3 regions of the Mesobacillus sp. QJM3NY_10 genome follow, and region 1 is predicted to be linked to each of the others. Evidence: riboswitches for the same ligand, from Rfam matches in the RefSeq annotation. Region 1 holds a riboswitch; each other region holds the start of a gene.
The links. A riboswitch is a leader RNA that binds a small molecule or an ion and turns the genes downstream of it on or off. The one in region 1 is predicted to bind thiamine pyrophosphate.

Region 1 (5,322 bases):
ACCATTCCCAGATGATGCTGTCTCCCGGATCTACTCTCGGAAACAAAAGTGATGACCAGACATAGACAATCGCCATGAAGAGAAAAGGAGAAAATAACAGAATCCACTTCCTAAAACTAATTTTCCCCAAAATAAATGTAATCGCTATGGTCAAAACGAAACTTAGCAAAGGTGTGACCGGATCGAAAAATATCGAGAGCAGCAAGATGCTGACAAGAATGCCCAGGGCTTTAATGCTCGGATTCATCTCATTTAACAGCATATCTTCCCTCCACATGCATTTCTAATTCCCTGAGGAAAGGTAGTCTTAGATTAGCTCTAGCCAAAATTTCAGGTTGATTCCAAAGTTTGCCTGGAGACTCGTAAAATATCATTTTTCCTTTTTCGAGTACCAAAACTTTATCTGCATAACGATCAATTATATCCATATCATGGGTAATCATGATGATGCTCCCTGTCTCGGGTACAGACTTTACAGCAAAGTCGATGATTTCCTTTGAAGTGATCGCATCCTGGCCAAAGGTTGGTTCATCCATAATCAGCACCTCCTGGCCATTGACCAGCATGACTGCCACACTCAGTCTTCTTTTTTGGCCCTGGCTCAATGAGAAGGGATGACTGTAAACCTGGTCAGCCATACGAAGGGTTTTTAAAATTTCTTTACTCTTATATACTTGCGTCCTTTTCTCTTTCGCTTGAAGGCTGTAATTTATTTCTTCGATAACAGAATCAGTAATAAATTGGTGCTCAGGATTCTGGAATACATAACCGAGCGTTTTCCACTTTTGTTCCTCATGCCAATCTTCTAAAGAGTGGCCATACAATTTTATTTCGCCTCGTGATGGGATCAAACCGGACAAACATTTGGAGAAAGTTGTCTTCCCGGATCCGTTTGCCCCAGCTATTGCAATGAATTCCCCAGCATTAAGTGATAAAGAAATATCCTGGATTATCAACTGATTGTCTCTCGAATAGCTGACATCCTCCACTTCGAAAATGGAAGGAGAGGGGTTCACCATTTGCTTGCGGACGTTAGTTGATAAAAATTCAATTGTACGCCCTATATCTTTACTATTTTCAATAATTTCATTGATTGTCATTGGCAGGGAAGAGTTCTTTAACAAACCGGCGTCCCGCAGTTTTAATCCTGCGTCAATTGTGCAGGGGAGCCATATGCCTTCACTTGCGAGTTCTTTGGCAAATTCTGCAAAGCAAACGTTTGGCGGACCATTAAAAAACAATTCACCCTCAGAATTCAAAATGATGCACCGATCCACGATATCGAGCCAATTATCTAGATTATGCTCGATAATGAGAATGCTGAAGGAATGGGTATGCTTTAATCTTTTTAAAGTCTGGACTAATTCAAACCCGGAAGCGGGGTCTAGATTAGCGGTGGGTTCATCAAGGATCAATAATTCAGGTTCCATTGCAAGTGCACAGGCAATCGCCAGCTTTTGCTTTTGCCCTCCAGAGAGAGTGTGGATCAGCCTGTGTTTGAAGGGCAGCATGTCTACTAAATCAAGGACATAATCTATTCTTTCACCCATTCTTAATCTGGGAAACTGAATATTTTCTAATACGAAAGCCACTTCTTCCTCGGCAGTCAGCATACAAAATTGCGAATCTGGATCCTGCATGACCAATCCGATTTTTCGGTTTACTTCTCCTGGCTCAAAGGAGGATAAAGCGCGCCCTCTATAATTAATATAGCCTTTCATGATTCCATCAACAGAAGATGGATAAAGATTATTCAGACAGTATGCAAGTGTGCTTTTACCTGAACCACTTGGTCCCAGAACAAGGAGATTCTCATTTTCATTTATTTTAAAAGTGATGTTTTTTAAGACAGGATCCTGGTCAGGATCAAACCTGAAAGTTAAGATTGACACTTCAAAAAATGGATGGCTAGGCTGAGATATCATCGTTCTGCTTTGCCTTTCTGGCTTCCTTTCCAAGCGGGAAGCTATTCAACGCTCCAGTTTTAGCGAGGCTGTCACTTATGTATTTACCTAGTAGGCCGGCTAAGATTGCTCCGCTTGCAAGCCTGACGAAAAACATTGCAGTTACATAACCAGGTGAGAGTGCAGCGAATCCTCCTAAAAAGTAACCCCATATGAAACTGGTAATTGAAGAACCCATTCCTGCGGCTACCAGCACCCAAGTTGAATAGTTCTTCCATTTGGTTGCCGCAAAAGCAGCTTCTGCACCTAGTCCCTGAATAATGCCAGCAAGGATTAGGCGTGGCCCCACAGCATTGCCAAGCATGACCTCGATTGTCGCCGCAATCGTTTCTGATAACACCGCTGCTCCAGGCTTCCTGATGATGTATGCAGCTATGATGGAAACGATGAACCAGATGCCGAATATCAAATCATAGCCAATAAGGCCGAACATACCAACAAGCACATTGCCGATTTGTAAGAATAGGAGGTAGATGACCCCAAAAACGACTGCCAGGACAGATAGGACAACAACCTCACGAAGTTTCCAGTTTGCGAGCATTATTGATCCTCCTTGCGAGAAGGGCTATTGGCTGACATGGTCACCGTCATGACAATGTGTGAAGAATCACTGTTCCGGGCACCTTCAAACGCACCTTCCAATGCGGCAAAAACCTTATTGGTCTCGCCGTCTAATCTTGAGGCATAATGAACTCCTCCGCTAAAGACACCATCCTGTTCTACCGTCTTTATTTGGTTCATAATTACATCCATATATCCTGGAAAGCCTAACGGATAGAGAGCGAACTGGGTTGCGACCTCCTGGTTGATTTTTTGTGAAAGCTCATCATTCAATAAAATTGAATCTTCCGCCATGTAAGCATCACCGGAACTATCACCAGGACATCCATTTGAGAACGTAGCATTAAGGACCACGTGGTCTCCACCCTTTGATGCATTTAAGAAGATTGCTTTAATCACGTCAAAAACATGTTCAGAACGACCTCGCACACAAGTGCTGACATCATCCGTCTTCATCCAAACCTTTGTTGTATCAACTTCCTTCAGTGCAGAGAGGATAATATCCACGAACTTGTCTGACATTGGGTAAATGGAAAACCTCGCACCTGTAATCTCGCTAGTACCACAGTGAATTTCTTTCATTACGTTACATCTCCTTTTGTTCATTGGTTGGAAAACAAAAAAACTGCATCCAGCGGGGTGGATGCAGTTGAATTCTATCGTTAGAATAAAAAAGTGATATAACGAAGAGCTTCACCTGCACTTCCCCACGCTGGTATTATCCAGATCGGGTAATAAGGGTCAGAACAAAGTTCTTCTCAGCCTAAAGCTCCCCTAGTGCAAAAAACTATGCAGTTGTTGTTTCCAAAATCATCTTAATGTAAATAGTCGGAATTGTAAATGCCCTAATTTAAAAAAATGAATCATTCGATATCACTCCGGAAAAATTTTCTCTCGCAGTAGCTTTCCAGGGTGCCGAGCTCCTTATTCAACAGCCACTCCATTTCCTCTAACGCGGTTTTCGAGACAACAGGGTCACCAAAGGACCAATTCACAGTATATACGAAGTAGTAATCTTTGATTTGCCGGAATATGGCGATCGAATTGGGAAAAACGTCAAATTGCGCTTTTATATTATATCTCTTTGTGTAAGACCATTTTATAAGCTTCATATAAAATCTCCATTTATTTCAATAAACTTTTAGAGGGTACGACTCAGATATTAATTACCCTTTAAGACTGGGGGAGAAACGAATCTCAATCCAACATAGTGTTGCAAGATGACGGAATATGTTAAGATAGAGAACGTTGCAGCAGAGTTAGCGACATATATCTACATAATATCAAACTGCTAGCAATATGATAGATTTTTGTTTTTATATAGAAGTGGAAGTATTTGGAAGGAAGTCGAATCCATGAATGAAACCCAGAGAATTCAATTGAACGTTAGAGTCTCCAAGGATACATCTGACAAGCTTGATGAAATTTTAGAATACTATCAGGAAAATACGAAAGTCGGCAGAGTATACAAAGGCGATGTATTAACAGATATTATTGAAAAATCATATGAGATCATGCAAAAGCAAAAGAAGTTGAACAGATAAAGCTTTTTTGGCACAAATTGTTTCTTTTTGAACATATACCAAGTCCAACATTATAAAGCTTTTCCCAGGAGACTTCTGAACAAGAATTGTAATAATTAGTTGAGAACTCAACAAAGTTTACCAAAAGAGCAATAGATAAAAAGTACTATGCCAAATTGTCAATTTGAAAATGTGGCAAATTAGTGACAAAATAGTTGCGGTAATCAATAATTAGTCGTATTATTTAAATAATCTGATAATACGATAAGGTGGTTATTGATATGATGCGTATGGCAATTGCAGGTGTAGCCGGCTTTGTCCTTGTGTTCATTGAGTCATATATTGTGATGGTTTTTAAACAGTATGAGACGATTGAGTTTGGAGGAATGGCCCCGTTTGTGAGTGTCTGGTCAATGAACTTTTTCCTTGTTTTCTCCATCCTTACCCATATTAAATTTTGGTATGAAGAACGAGAAGCAGAGCGCGAGGAAGAGGCGGCCGAAAGAGACCGTTTCATCAGTTAATTAAAGAATATGTGGATATCAATAGTTAAAGAAGTAATGGGGAGAAAGGCAAAATTGCCTTTCTCTTTTATTATGCCTTGCTTTGATTTGTATCTGCGTGGTCACGTTCTGCCTCTTCAGCTGCTATCCTTAATTCCTGAAAAAATAATTGATCATTGCACACCATGCTGTGCTGCTGTTCATTTTCCTCATTTGGATTTTTATGATTATTTTGCTTTTTCTCCATTTTTTTCATCCTCCTTACACCTGGTTAATATTTGTTTATTACCTTTTTCCCTTATCAACAAAATTCATGCTTAGGGTCATGTCGTTGTAAGTATTTACTAACGAATTTAAATCATGCAAAACAAATTCATTAACTTTTGCTTGCTGTGGGAAACTATTCCTACTTTACTAATGGAGGGAAACTATGGATGCACTCAAATCTGTTTATCATTTTGATAATGACCAGCAATTTCTTAAAATTGAGTTTCTAATTGCCTCAAAACAATCTCCGTGGCATGCTTATGTTTTTGATGAAAATTGGAATGACATCATTAGTACTGCTGCAGCCATTTCCGACACAATGGCCGATAGTATTGAATATGCTTATGAAAACCTGGGAATTCGCGGGAGGGTTGCTGTACTGGCAGACATCATGCCCGGCGATTCACTGACAGATATTATTGATGCTTCACTATTCCATCTGCAGGCATTGCTTTTCGCTTCAGCAATCATCGTAAACGGTGAATACGATGATTTAGAAAGCCT
Region 2 (5,322 bases), 1.6 Mb from region 1:
TTTAGGATTTTAACAACAATCTTTACGAATACAATCTTTATACTTTTTTTGGGAGGAAGACTATGAAATTAACGACTAAGATCTTGATTGGCCTTGGACTTGGCGCTATGACCGGGCTGATCCTCAACATTTTTTCACCCGAATTGTTCACTGTTTTAGATAAATTCTTATTTACGCCTCTAGGTAAGATATTCATCAATTTAATCAGTATGCTCGTCGTACCAATTGTCCTGTTTTCGATTATTCTAGGAACTGCAGGATTAGGCGACCCTAAGAAACTCGGCAGGATTGGTTTTAAGACGGTAAGCTTCTTTTTAACGACAACAGCTATAGCTATTTCAATTGGTCTTGCGCTGGCCTATTTAATCAAGCCTGGCTTGATGGGCCAGTTTGATACGAGTGGAGCAGAATTCAAAGCTGAAGAAGCTCCGCCAGTAAGCGAAACCTTTTTAAATCTTATTCCGGCGAACCCGTTTGAAGCACTGACAACTGGCAATATGCTGCAAATTATCGTGTTTGCGCTATTCATTGGTATTGCTTTAACAGCACTTGGTAACAAAACAAGAGGAATTTTGAATCTGATTGAACAAGGAAATGAGATCATGATGTATCTGGTAGGCCTTGTCATGAAGTTTGCTCCGTACGGAACTTTTGGTTTAATCGCAACGGCGATCGGAAGCCAGGGAATCGACGCCATCAAGGCGATGGGAATATACATGATTGTCGTTGTTCTGGCTCTAGTTGTCCATGCGTTCATTACTTATGGGTCAGGGGTATATTTCCTTGGAAAGAAAAACCCATTCTGGTTCTTTAAGCAATTCTCCCCGGCGATGGGGGTAGCCTTCAGTACATCGAGCAGTAATGCTACACTTCCGGTATCAATGGAAACAGCACAGAAGAACCTTCGTGTCCCTGAATCTGTCAGTAGCTTTGTTCAGCCTCTTGGAGCAACGATCAATATGGACGGAACGGCAATTATGCAGGGGGTGGCTACTGTCTTCATTGCACAGGTGTACGGTGTCGATCTCACAATGGTCGAGCTTCTTACGGTTGTCCTGACTGCGGTGCTTGCGAGTATTGGAACTGCAGGTGTTCCAGGCGTTGGTTTGATCATGCTGGCGATGGTACTCCAATCTGTAGGTCTGCCTGTTGAAGGGATTGGAATGATACTGGGCATCGACCGTTTGCTGGATATGGCTCGTACCGCTGTCAATATTACTGGCGATGCAGCTTGCGCGGTCATTGTCTCTGAATCTGAGAAAAAGCATGCATTACGACCGGAGAAAAGCAAAGTGAAAAATGTGGCGGACAACCGCTCACTTGAATACTCTGAATAAAGGAGAAGAGACCCTGCCATTTACGGCGGGGTCTCTTTGTGATCAACAGGGTCTGCTAAAGCCAAGTTTTAATATTGCTAGTTTTCTACTCTTGTCAAAGGCAGCAGCATGATGAAGGACGTCTTGTCCGGTTCCGATGAACAGGCGAGAATTCCTTTATGCTTTTCGATGATTTCCCGGCAGACGAACAAACCGAGTCCGGTTCCAAGTGTTTTGGTTGTGACGAATGGTTCGAAAATGGTTTTTAGTAACTGGTCTGGAATGATTGGCCCATTATTTGAAATCTCAATTTTGATATGGGTATCATTCACGAAAAATCCTTTTATTTCAATCTGTGGATCGTCACGGTACTGGCTCAATACATCAATGGCATTAAAGATGATATTGATGAGGACCTGCCTGATTTCATCAGCATAGCCGTACAATTCCATATCGTCTGCCACTTCCTTGATAATCCGGACCTTTGTGTCAAGGATGCTGGGATATAGGAAATTCAATACTTCCTCAATCATTCTATTCAATGAGAAAAGGGTCTTCTCTTTACCAATCAGCTCTTTTTTTGATAAAAGTAGGAATTGCGAAATCCGGAAATTCAATTGCTCCAGCTCGCTGGAGATGATATCGAGATACTTCATATCTTCATGTTCGGATTTTAATAGCTGAATGAAGCCCTGGATGGAAGTTAACGGGTTGCGGAATTCATGGATGAAGCTTGATGTCATTTGGCCAAGCAATGTCAGTCTGTCCTTATGTGTTGAATCGATGAACTGATTCTTCTCTTCGATGACCTTGTTTTTCTGTTCATTGTAATAGGATACAGCGTAATACAAGAAGGTATCAAAACAATAATTGATCCGATTGATCGCCTCCTGCATTTCCTCCCATTCCATATTCATTTTGTGAAGGTGCTTGTATAGAACTGATCGTCCCGAGTTGACATTATAGACAAAATCTCCAATGTTAATGTCAGCGCGAACTCGTTCTTCTCCTACCATAAAAGCAAGCTTTTGGATGTGTTCTTCCAATTCTTCACTTGTCTTGGAAAATACCGAAAGAATGATTACATACATTCTCTCAGCGTTCTTACTGATTTTCTCTTTATATGGATCATCTTCTGAAACGATTATATTATCCGTCCAGTCGGCAATGAGTTTTTCCTTTTCACTAGTCAGGAAGCTAAGCAATCGGTTATCCGTAATTGGCAGCATTTCATTAAGTCCCCCAGTTTTTCATATCGGTATTAAAGATTCGAGAAAAATCATGAAATCCCTTTGTCGAATATTGAGAACATCCGCTGAATTGCGTCGAATAGCTAAAATCGTGACAAAAGACCGATTTTTTTAGCAACAATGAGAGAGTTTTGTCTATTGAGTCATCGACATTTATTGGATCGACCAGAGATTACAGAAAGGTTATACTTGTTATTGAATAGTAGACGTAGTATATTCATAGTGTAGAAATTAAATAATAACCACAAGGGGAGCTGCGTAAAGCAGCTGAGAGTGAGCGGCCGAGTTCTTACCCTTTGAACCTGTTAGTTAATGCTAGCGAAGGAATGTGGATGCGATAGGAAAGCAATCTTGGGAATCCTATATCGATCCCCACGATTGCTTTTTTTGTTTCTGAAGCAGAAAAGGCGTGTCAGAAACGGACCTCATTCTAAAAAGAAGGAGGAACAAAAGATGAAACAAAAACAGACTCTCTTTTTAGTGGAAATTGCCGTATTTTCCGCACTGGCTTATTTGCTTGATTTATTTTCAGGATTTTTATTTTCAAGAATCTGGCCCCAGGGCGGTTCAGTATCGATCGCGATGGTACCTGTATTCCTGATGGCATTTCGTTGGGGAGTAAAGGGCGGAATCCTTACGGGCTTCCTGTTTGGGCTACTGCAGGCCATACTCGGAATGTCGCAAATCTACCATCCGATACAAGGAATTCTTGATTATCTTGTTGCGTTTGCTTTGGTGGGAACGGCCGGATTATTTGCAGCTCAGGTAAAAGAAAGCATGCAGAAAGGCAACAGGATAAAATGGATTGCCTTTGTCATTGCCGGAACTTTTATCGGCAGTGCCCTGCGATTCATTACCCATTTTATTTCAGGCTGGGTATTCTTCGGAAGCTATGCGCCTCCAGGTCAGCCTGTTGCCTTATATTCTTTTCTATATAATGGCACCTACATGCTCCCAAGCATGATTTTAAGTGCGATAATCGTCATTCTTGTCATCAGCTACGCACCGTCAAGAATGGTCCAATCCACACAAGTTAGCAATAAAATATGATGTGAAGGAGAGCTGAAACAGCTCTCCTATTTTTATATTCTTTTAATACCCTAATGGGTATATAATATGGATGAAGTGATTACTGGTGAAAATATTGTCAATTATATGGAGTTTGCATAAAATCCACGTGTGCAGCTGAGGTATAGTGACATAAGTCACAGTGGAAGTCGAGCTAAACTGGTTAAATAAAGATAATCATTCTCATTTAGAAAAAACAGGTGTAAAAAGTGAAGATCAACATAAATCCTCTTAAAAACTAACAAAAATTTGAAAAAGGTGATGGCTATGCTGGGAAAATTAAAGACTGGTGAAAAAGGCCGGATCATGAATATTTCTAGTGCAGATAAATTTGTCAGAAGAAGATTGCTTGATTTGGGAATAGCGGAAGGCTCTGAAGTGTGCGTAAAATGTATCCTGCCTTTTGGAGGCCCTGTCATGGTTGAATCATGCGGGCAATGCATCGGCATCCGCCGCAAAGAAGCACTTAGGATTGAAGTGGAGCGGGTATGATGAATATTGCGCTCATAGGCAACCCCAACACTGGAAAAACTTCATTGTTTAATAACTTAACAGGTTCCTATGAATATGTAGGCAACTGGAGCGGTGTAACGGTCGAAAAGAAAGTAGGCCTTTTTAAAAATGGAAAGGATCAGCTTATTGACCTTCCCGGAGTTTATACTCTCAATCCCCTTTCTAAAGATGAGGGTGTCGTTACAAATTTCTTCCTGAATGAACCATTTGAAAAGCTTCTGAATATCCTGGATGCTTCTCAGTTAAGGCGCAATCTTCACCTTACATTGCAGCTATTGGAATACGGTGCACCGGTCATAATTGGCTTAAACATGCTGGATGTGGCGAAAAACAGGGGGGTACAAATTGATATTGCCAAACTGTCTGAATCACTGGGAGTTAATGTAGCCCCTGTTGTTGCCAGGACAGGCAAGGGGTGTAACGAGCTTGCAGAGCTGGTGACTGCTGGAGCTGTCGGAACAGGGAGGAACAATCTCGTTTATTATGGAAAAGCGATTGAAGCTGGAATCCTGGAGCTTGAGAACAAGCTGACTGGGAAGATACAGCACCCCGTTCGCTGGCTTGCTCTTCAACTGTTTGAAGGCAACCTTTATGTAAAAAATTATTTGGCAACAATTTTGCCGATTGATGAAATTGAAAAATTAATCAACTCAGTTACTGTTGACCAACAACAAAATGCAGACAGCAAACAAGCGCTTGACCAGGTAATCCACCGGAAGCGAAGTGAAGCGATAGATAAAATAGTATCTGCTGCTACCACAAAACAGGATAATAAAAAGGTTCCTCTGACTGAGAAGGTTGACATGGTCGTAACGAATAAATTTCTCGGAATCCCGATTTTTCTAGTCCTTATGTATATCATGTTCATGCTTACCTTTGACTGGCTTGGCTTCCCGCTGTCAGACGCATTGGATTCATATTTGTCCGGGCCATTAACATCGGGGATTACAGCAGCATTGGCTGCGGCAGGTGCTTCAACATTCATCAAAGATCTTATTCTTGATGGAATCGTTGCCGGGGTAGGGGGAGTCCTCGTCTTTGTGCCGCAGATCTTCATTTTGTTCTTTTTCATATCCTTGCTTGAGGATTCAGGTTATATGGCCCGTGTCGCGCTAGTAATGGACCGCCTGATGGAATCAGTCGGCCTGAACGGAAAGGCGTTCATTCCGATGATG
Region 3 (5,322 bases), 450 kb from region 1:
TTCATCTTCGGACTGTACTGGCACTTCCTTGATGTCGTTTGGATTTTCATCTTCACATTCGTTTATTTACAAGGGTTGGTGATGTAATATGGATAAGCATTCAAATAGCTTCCCAATCAGCCATGTCATCGGATTCTTCATGTCACTCGTCCTGACATTCGGCGCAGCATGGATTGCCCTTCAGACCTCGCTTTCAATAAAGGCAGTCATGTGGATCATCGGCACACTGGCAGTAGTCCAAGCCGGAATCCAGCTATACATGTTCATGCACATCAATGAAGGCGACGATAAAGTAACGAATAATATCAATATCATTTACTCAGCATTTATCGCAGTCGTCATTGTCGCAGGATCCATCTGGGTTATGACCTCAGGACACTCGCATTAAAATGAATGAAACCAGGCATCCTCTAGGGGGTGGCCTGGTTTTTTTGTGAGCTCCTTTTGTGTGATTAATGCTGTTTTGGACAACTTTGGCTTGGTGAGCCGAGATTTTGTCCGAACCTGACCCTACTTCGGACAATTTCTGCTTGTACAGTCGAGATTTCGTCCGAACCTAACCCTACTTCGGACAATTTCCGCTTGTACAGTCGAAATTTTGTCCGAACTTAACCCTACTTCAGATAATTTCCACTTGTACGGTCGGGACTTTGTCCGAACCTGACCCTACTTCAGACAATTTCCGCTTGAACGGCCGGGGCTTTGTCCGAACTTGATCCGACTTCGGACAATTTCCGCTTGAACGGCCGGGGTTTTGTCCGAACCTGACCCAACTTCAGATAATTTTCCCCTTGTTCGGTCGGGAATTTGTCCGAACCTGACCCTACTTCAGACAATTTCCCCTTGTTCGGTCGGGATTTTGTCCGAACCTAACCCTACTTCGGACAGATTGCGCTTAATCGGTCGAGATTTTGTCCGAACCTGACCCTACTTCAGACAATTTTCGCTTGTACGGTCGGGGTTTTGTCCGAACCTAACCTTACTTCGGACGGGTTGTGCTTAATCGGTCGAGATTTTGTCCGAACCTGACCCTACTTCAGACAATTTTCGCTTGTACGACCGAGATTTTGTCCGAACCTGACCCTACTTCAGACAATTTCCCCTTGTTCGGTCGGGATTTTGTCCGAACCTGACCCTACTTCAGACAATTTCCGCTTGAACGGCCGGGGTTTTGTCCGAACCTGACTCGACTTCGGACAATTTCCGCTTGATCGCCCTGAAATTTGTCCGAACTTGCCCCGACTTCGGACAAATTACGCTTAATTTACGTTCATTTTGTCCGAAGGTGATCTTGTGTTCAAAAACAGCCCTCGATTGCCTATACAACAGAATTAAATCTTTGCCATCTCGCTTTTACGTCCTTTGATCAATCGTAAACGGGGCAGCTTGCCTTCTTTCCGGAATAAAGAGAACATGGCGAAATTAAATGCCGCAAGGAACAGTGAAAGTACAGCATGCTGGAATCCATGTGATACCAATGCGAGGAATCCGCTTACAAGACAATATAGACCAACAATTAAATAAAAGTACATAAGAAGTTTTCCCACTTCTCATTCCCCCACTTTTTCGTATGTATTTTTTATATTAACAGAATTTAATAAAAAATGTCACATAATGTTCACAATTAGCCCCAAACTTTTTCACAATTTATTAACACTTGACTCTTACATCAGCCTTGCTATTATGATTAAAGATGAATTAAATATCTAAATTTTACCACTAGGGGTGCCTTTGATTTAAAGGCTGAGATTAAAGTGAGACTTTGAGACCCTTGGAACCTGATCTGGTTTACACCAGCGTAGGAAAGTGGACTTTGGGACATTTTTTATTGTGCCAATACAACCACTTTCTTTGAAAGTGGTTTTTTTATTGGGTTAAAAAGGATGAGGAGGAGCTTTTAAATGACAAAATTCACTGAAGTATTAAGACACGAAGCAGAGCCAATATGGCAGGCAAATTTTGACCACCCTTTTATTAAGGGAATCGCTAATGGAAATTTAGCATTGGAGTCCTTTCGCTATTATGTTCTACAGGATTCCTATTATCTTTCCCATTTTGCCAGGATACAGGCAATTGGAGCAGCGAGAGCATCCGATTTGTTCACGACTTCCAGAATGGCAGCACATTCACTGGGGACTTATGAGGCTGAGCTTGGTCTGCACGAAAATTTCCTAAAGCAATTGAGAGTAACAAAACAAGAATTAGATGAGTTCATCCCTTCTCCCACTGCCTATGCTTACACATCACATCTTTATCGGGTTGCTGCTTCTGGAAGCCTCGCTGAAATCATTGCAGCGATTCTGCCGTGCTACTGGATTTATTATGATATTGGACAATTGCTAAAGGACTCCACTCCAAATGTCCAAATATATCAAGAATGGATTAATGCATATGGAGGAGAATGGTTCAGTGAATTGGTAAATGAGCAATTAAGCAGACTAAATGTACTTGCATTGGAAGCGCCAAAATCAGAACAAGAAAAGATGAAACAGCATTTTATCATCAGCAGCCAGTATGAATTCATGTTCTGGGACATGGCCTACAATCAAGAAAAATGGCCTGTTTCACAATAAAGTTGGACATTTAAAAACAACGGGTTTTTGCCCGTTGTTTTAATCCATTATTTTTTTACTAAAAAGACGGCTTAGACAAAGAGCAATTTCCTACTAAAGCCTGCAACCTAGGTTCATAGTAACTTAAATTAGCGAGGAAGTAGCATGTTTCTGGAAAGTGATGCTCTAGGAAGCGGAGGTTGGTCTTATTCAAAATCGTATCTTCTTTGTACTTCTCGACCATATTTTTAATGAACTGATTCATTTCCAGTGTCGTCTTTCCTACTTCATAAATGAATTCCTGCTGGCGGGCAAAGCCTGGCTGTTTTACCCGTAAATAATTTTTCAAATGATGATTTTGGACAATAAATAGCTGGAATCTCCGTTTGAATTCTTGCGCTGCTGTGTTGGCTCCTACTTCAATCGGGTCAAGCAGATTTTCAAAAAGCACCGCGTGACCGAGTTGATCTTCAAGCCAGAGGTCCATAACCTGGGTCGCTGACAACCGTACTGGTTCCTGCCCCTGTACTAGATAGCTCAATATCCGTAAATATTCCTGGTTTTCACTCAGGGTACCGTTTAAATAGGTTGGGGACAGGCTCAGGTTTACTTTGTTATCTATCCTCAATGATTGCAGTGTACCTTCAAAATCATAATAGTTTTTAGCAACCTTCCAAACTTTTCTTGAAAAATCGATCATTTGACCGTCCTGGTGGCCAGCTTGCCGCGGTATTGACTGCAAATTAGCTAAAAGGTCATCATATAAACCGATGAATTGCTGGGCGATTTTTACGTACTCCTTTTCACTCACTGACAAACCATCCCTGACAAAATAGGCGTGATCCTGAAGCATTTCCAGCCAAAATGAATGTTCATCCCAAAGAGAAATCATCTCTTTCCCCCTCCTTTACCTACTTATACTTACTGTTCAAGAGCGAAAGAAATGATGACCTCAGGAAACTTTTAATACTTTTAGCATGATTAGAGATACTAAGAAAAACAATCCCTATTCTCTCCCAAAAGGTGTTGCTAATGAAAAATCTAAAACTTTACATATTTTTAATGGCTGTCCTGCCCTGGCTATCGCTGCCTCTCCTTGGTAGACAAACATTCAGAAAGTTCTTGCCAGGTACGTTATTCATGGCCATTTATTTAATCTTTGAAGGAAGGTTAGCTGAAAAGAGAAAATGGTGGTGGTTTCCCTTTAAAATTAAACCAAACGTATTGGGTGAACTGCCTTTAATCTGGGGTCCGTTTTTTATAGGTTCCTTCTGGATCTTGAAATACACCTATAAAAAATTCAATCTGTATTTGCTGGTCAATATCCTGATTGACTCACTGTTTACTTATTACGGACTGGACATCTTCAAGAAATTTGGCTATGTTTCATTGGTCCGCTTAACCAAATTCCAGTTATCGATTGTGTTTTTATTCAAAACCTTAGTTTTATATGGATTTCAGGTGTTTTATGACAAAGTAATTCGGGGGCAATCAGATAGTACCCATCAATAATTAATTATTAAATGAACATAATAATAAGGCCATTTAGGTAAACCCAAGGAAAGTGAGCTGAATGAAATGGCGAGACAAGGTATGCACAACAGGGATCAAACAAGAGAACAAACAGAGAAACATGATAAAAGGAATGATATTGAGCTTGGCGCCGAGTTCCAGGTCGGGAATTCAAAATCGCAGAGCCAGAAAAAAAGCGGTAAACAAGTGAATAAAAAGTAACAGGAAGACGCCCCATAACCCGGGCGTCTTTTCTTCTTTATTCAGGATTTCTTAACTCCCTGTCCAGAAGGAACATAATACCAAATCTCTTTTTCAAATTTAAGTTTTAGATTAGTATACACGGGGAAGGAACGTAATAAGAATGATATGGGAGGTGCTGAAGGTGAGTTTGTTGTACAGCAAGGCAATGGAAGCTTTTAAAAAGGATGCACAGCGTCAGTCTAAGTTTCAAAAGAAAACAAAAACAAAGGCGAAATAGATATTCCGCCTTACGGTTGTACATTCATCTTCTTGTCATCCTGCTATTGAGGATGATTTTTTTTGCCCATTTCTACTTACTGACTTTAGAAATCCATCTACCTTTTCAAATTCGTATTGCTGTCAATTGCACAGAGGATCAAGCCGATAATTGCCGCAAAAACGAAAGTTGAAAACAGCAGAAAGATTGGGATTTCACCTTGAGGAAAAGAAATGTTGTTATAGTTCGCAAAAAACAGAATTCCTAGTATGTATAGAAAATGAATGAAGATCGAAATCGACATGGCAGGTTTTAAGACGTTCAAAATATCACTCCTGTAAAATCTTTTCCTTTTCTTATTCCATTTTATGTAACATAAATCCTCTTTTTTCGTCAGGTTTCTTCTTTGAATTGCAGACTTTTTATAAAAAAAGAACGAAACCATGTAGATTTCGTTCTAGTCCTTATAAATTCTCGATAAAGACCCTGATGACATCAGCGCCGCCTATGAAAGTTCCAAGTGAACTTCCCAGGTTGGCAAGTACGACGATTAGCAGTACACGACTGACTTTGTTTCGCCAAAATCCTTTAAAACTAAAAACATCTTCAGATAGGCTCTCAAAGTCCTTTACACTTGGCCTGCGGATATAGGCCTGTGTCAAACCGGCAAACCAGCCTGCCGCAAGCAAAGGATTTAAGGAAGTGATCGGTGCCGCTATAAATGCTGTCAAAATGGTCAGTGGATGCCCCATTGCGATCGCAGCTCCCAGGGCGGAAAGGCTTCCGTTCCATAAAATC

Region 2: it holds a riboswitch for thiamine pyrophosphate, as region 1 does, so the genes downstream of both, thiT (energy-coupled thiamine transporter ThiT) here and AC0VX7_RS14350 (YkoF family thiamine/hydroxymethylpyrimidine-binding protein) in region 1, are expected to answer to the same signal.
Region 3: it holds a riboswitch for thiamine pyrophosphate, as region 1 does, so the genes downstream of both, tenA (thiaminase II) here and AC0VX7_RS14350 (YkoF family thiamine/hydroxymethylpyrimidine-binding protein) in region 1, are expected to answer to the same signal.

Annotation. Positions count from the first base shown of each region.
Region 1 is NZ_CM149675.1:2,851,338-2,856,659, reverse strand. It holds gene AC0VX7_RS14365 (energy-coupling factor transporter transmembrane component T family protein) at 1-262, opposite strand, end outside; gene AC0VX7_RS14360 (ABC transporter ATP-binding protein) at 249-1,925, opposite strand; gene AC0VX7_RS14355 (ECF transporter S component) at 1,909-2,505, opposite strand; gene AC0VX7_RS14350 (YkoF family thiamine/hydroxymethylpyrimidine-binding protein) at 2,505-3,107, opposite strand; TPP riboswitch at 3,213-3,311, opposite strand; gene AC0VX7_RS14345 (hypothetical protein) at 3,389-3,637, opposite strand; gene AC0VX7_RS14340 (hypothetical protein) at 3,881-4,069, shown strand; gene AC0VX7_RS14335 (hypothetical protein) at 4,330-4,572, shown strand; gene AC0VX7_RS14330 (hypothetical protein) at 4,643-4,798, opposite strand; gene AC0VX7_RS14325 (hypothetical protein) at 4,982-5,322, shown strand, end outside.
Region 2 is NZ_CM149675.1:1,213,717-1,219,038, forward strand. It holds gene AC0VX7_RS06115 (dicarboxylate/amino acid:cation symporter) at 63-1,337, shown strand; gene AC0VX7_RS06120 (histidine kinase N-terminal domain-containing protein) at 1,415-2,545, opposite strand; TPP riboswitch at 2,804-2,910, shown strand; gene thiT (energy-coupled thiamine transporter ThiT) at 3,020-3,616, shown strand; gene AC0VX7_RS06130 (FeoA family protein) at 3,902-4,126, shown strand; gene feoB (ferrous iron transport protein B) at 4,126-5,322, shown strand, end outside.
Region 3 is NZ_CM149675.1:2,397,052-2,402,373, reverse strand. It holds gene qoxC (cytochrome aa3 quinol oxidase subunit III) at 1-87, shown strand, start outside; gene qoxD (cytochrome aa3 quinol oxidase subunit IV) at 89-388, shown strand; gene AC0VX7_RS12135 (hypothetical protein) at 1,332-1,547, opposite strand; TPP riboswitch at 1,712-1,822, shown strand; gene tenA (thiaminase II) at 1,902-2,573, shown strand; gene AC0VX7_RS12125 (DUF2935 domain-containing protein) at 2,632-3,444, opposite strand; gene AC0VX7_RS12120 (hypothetical protein) at 3,585-4,064, shown strand; gene AC0VX7_RS12115 (hypothetical protein) at 4,131-4,286, shown strand; gene AC0VX7_RS12110 (hypothetical protein) at 4,643-4,849, opposite strand; gene AC0VX7_RS12105 (TraB/GumN family protein) at 4,989-5,322, opposite strand, start outside.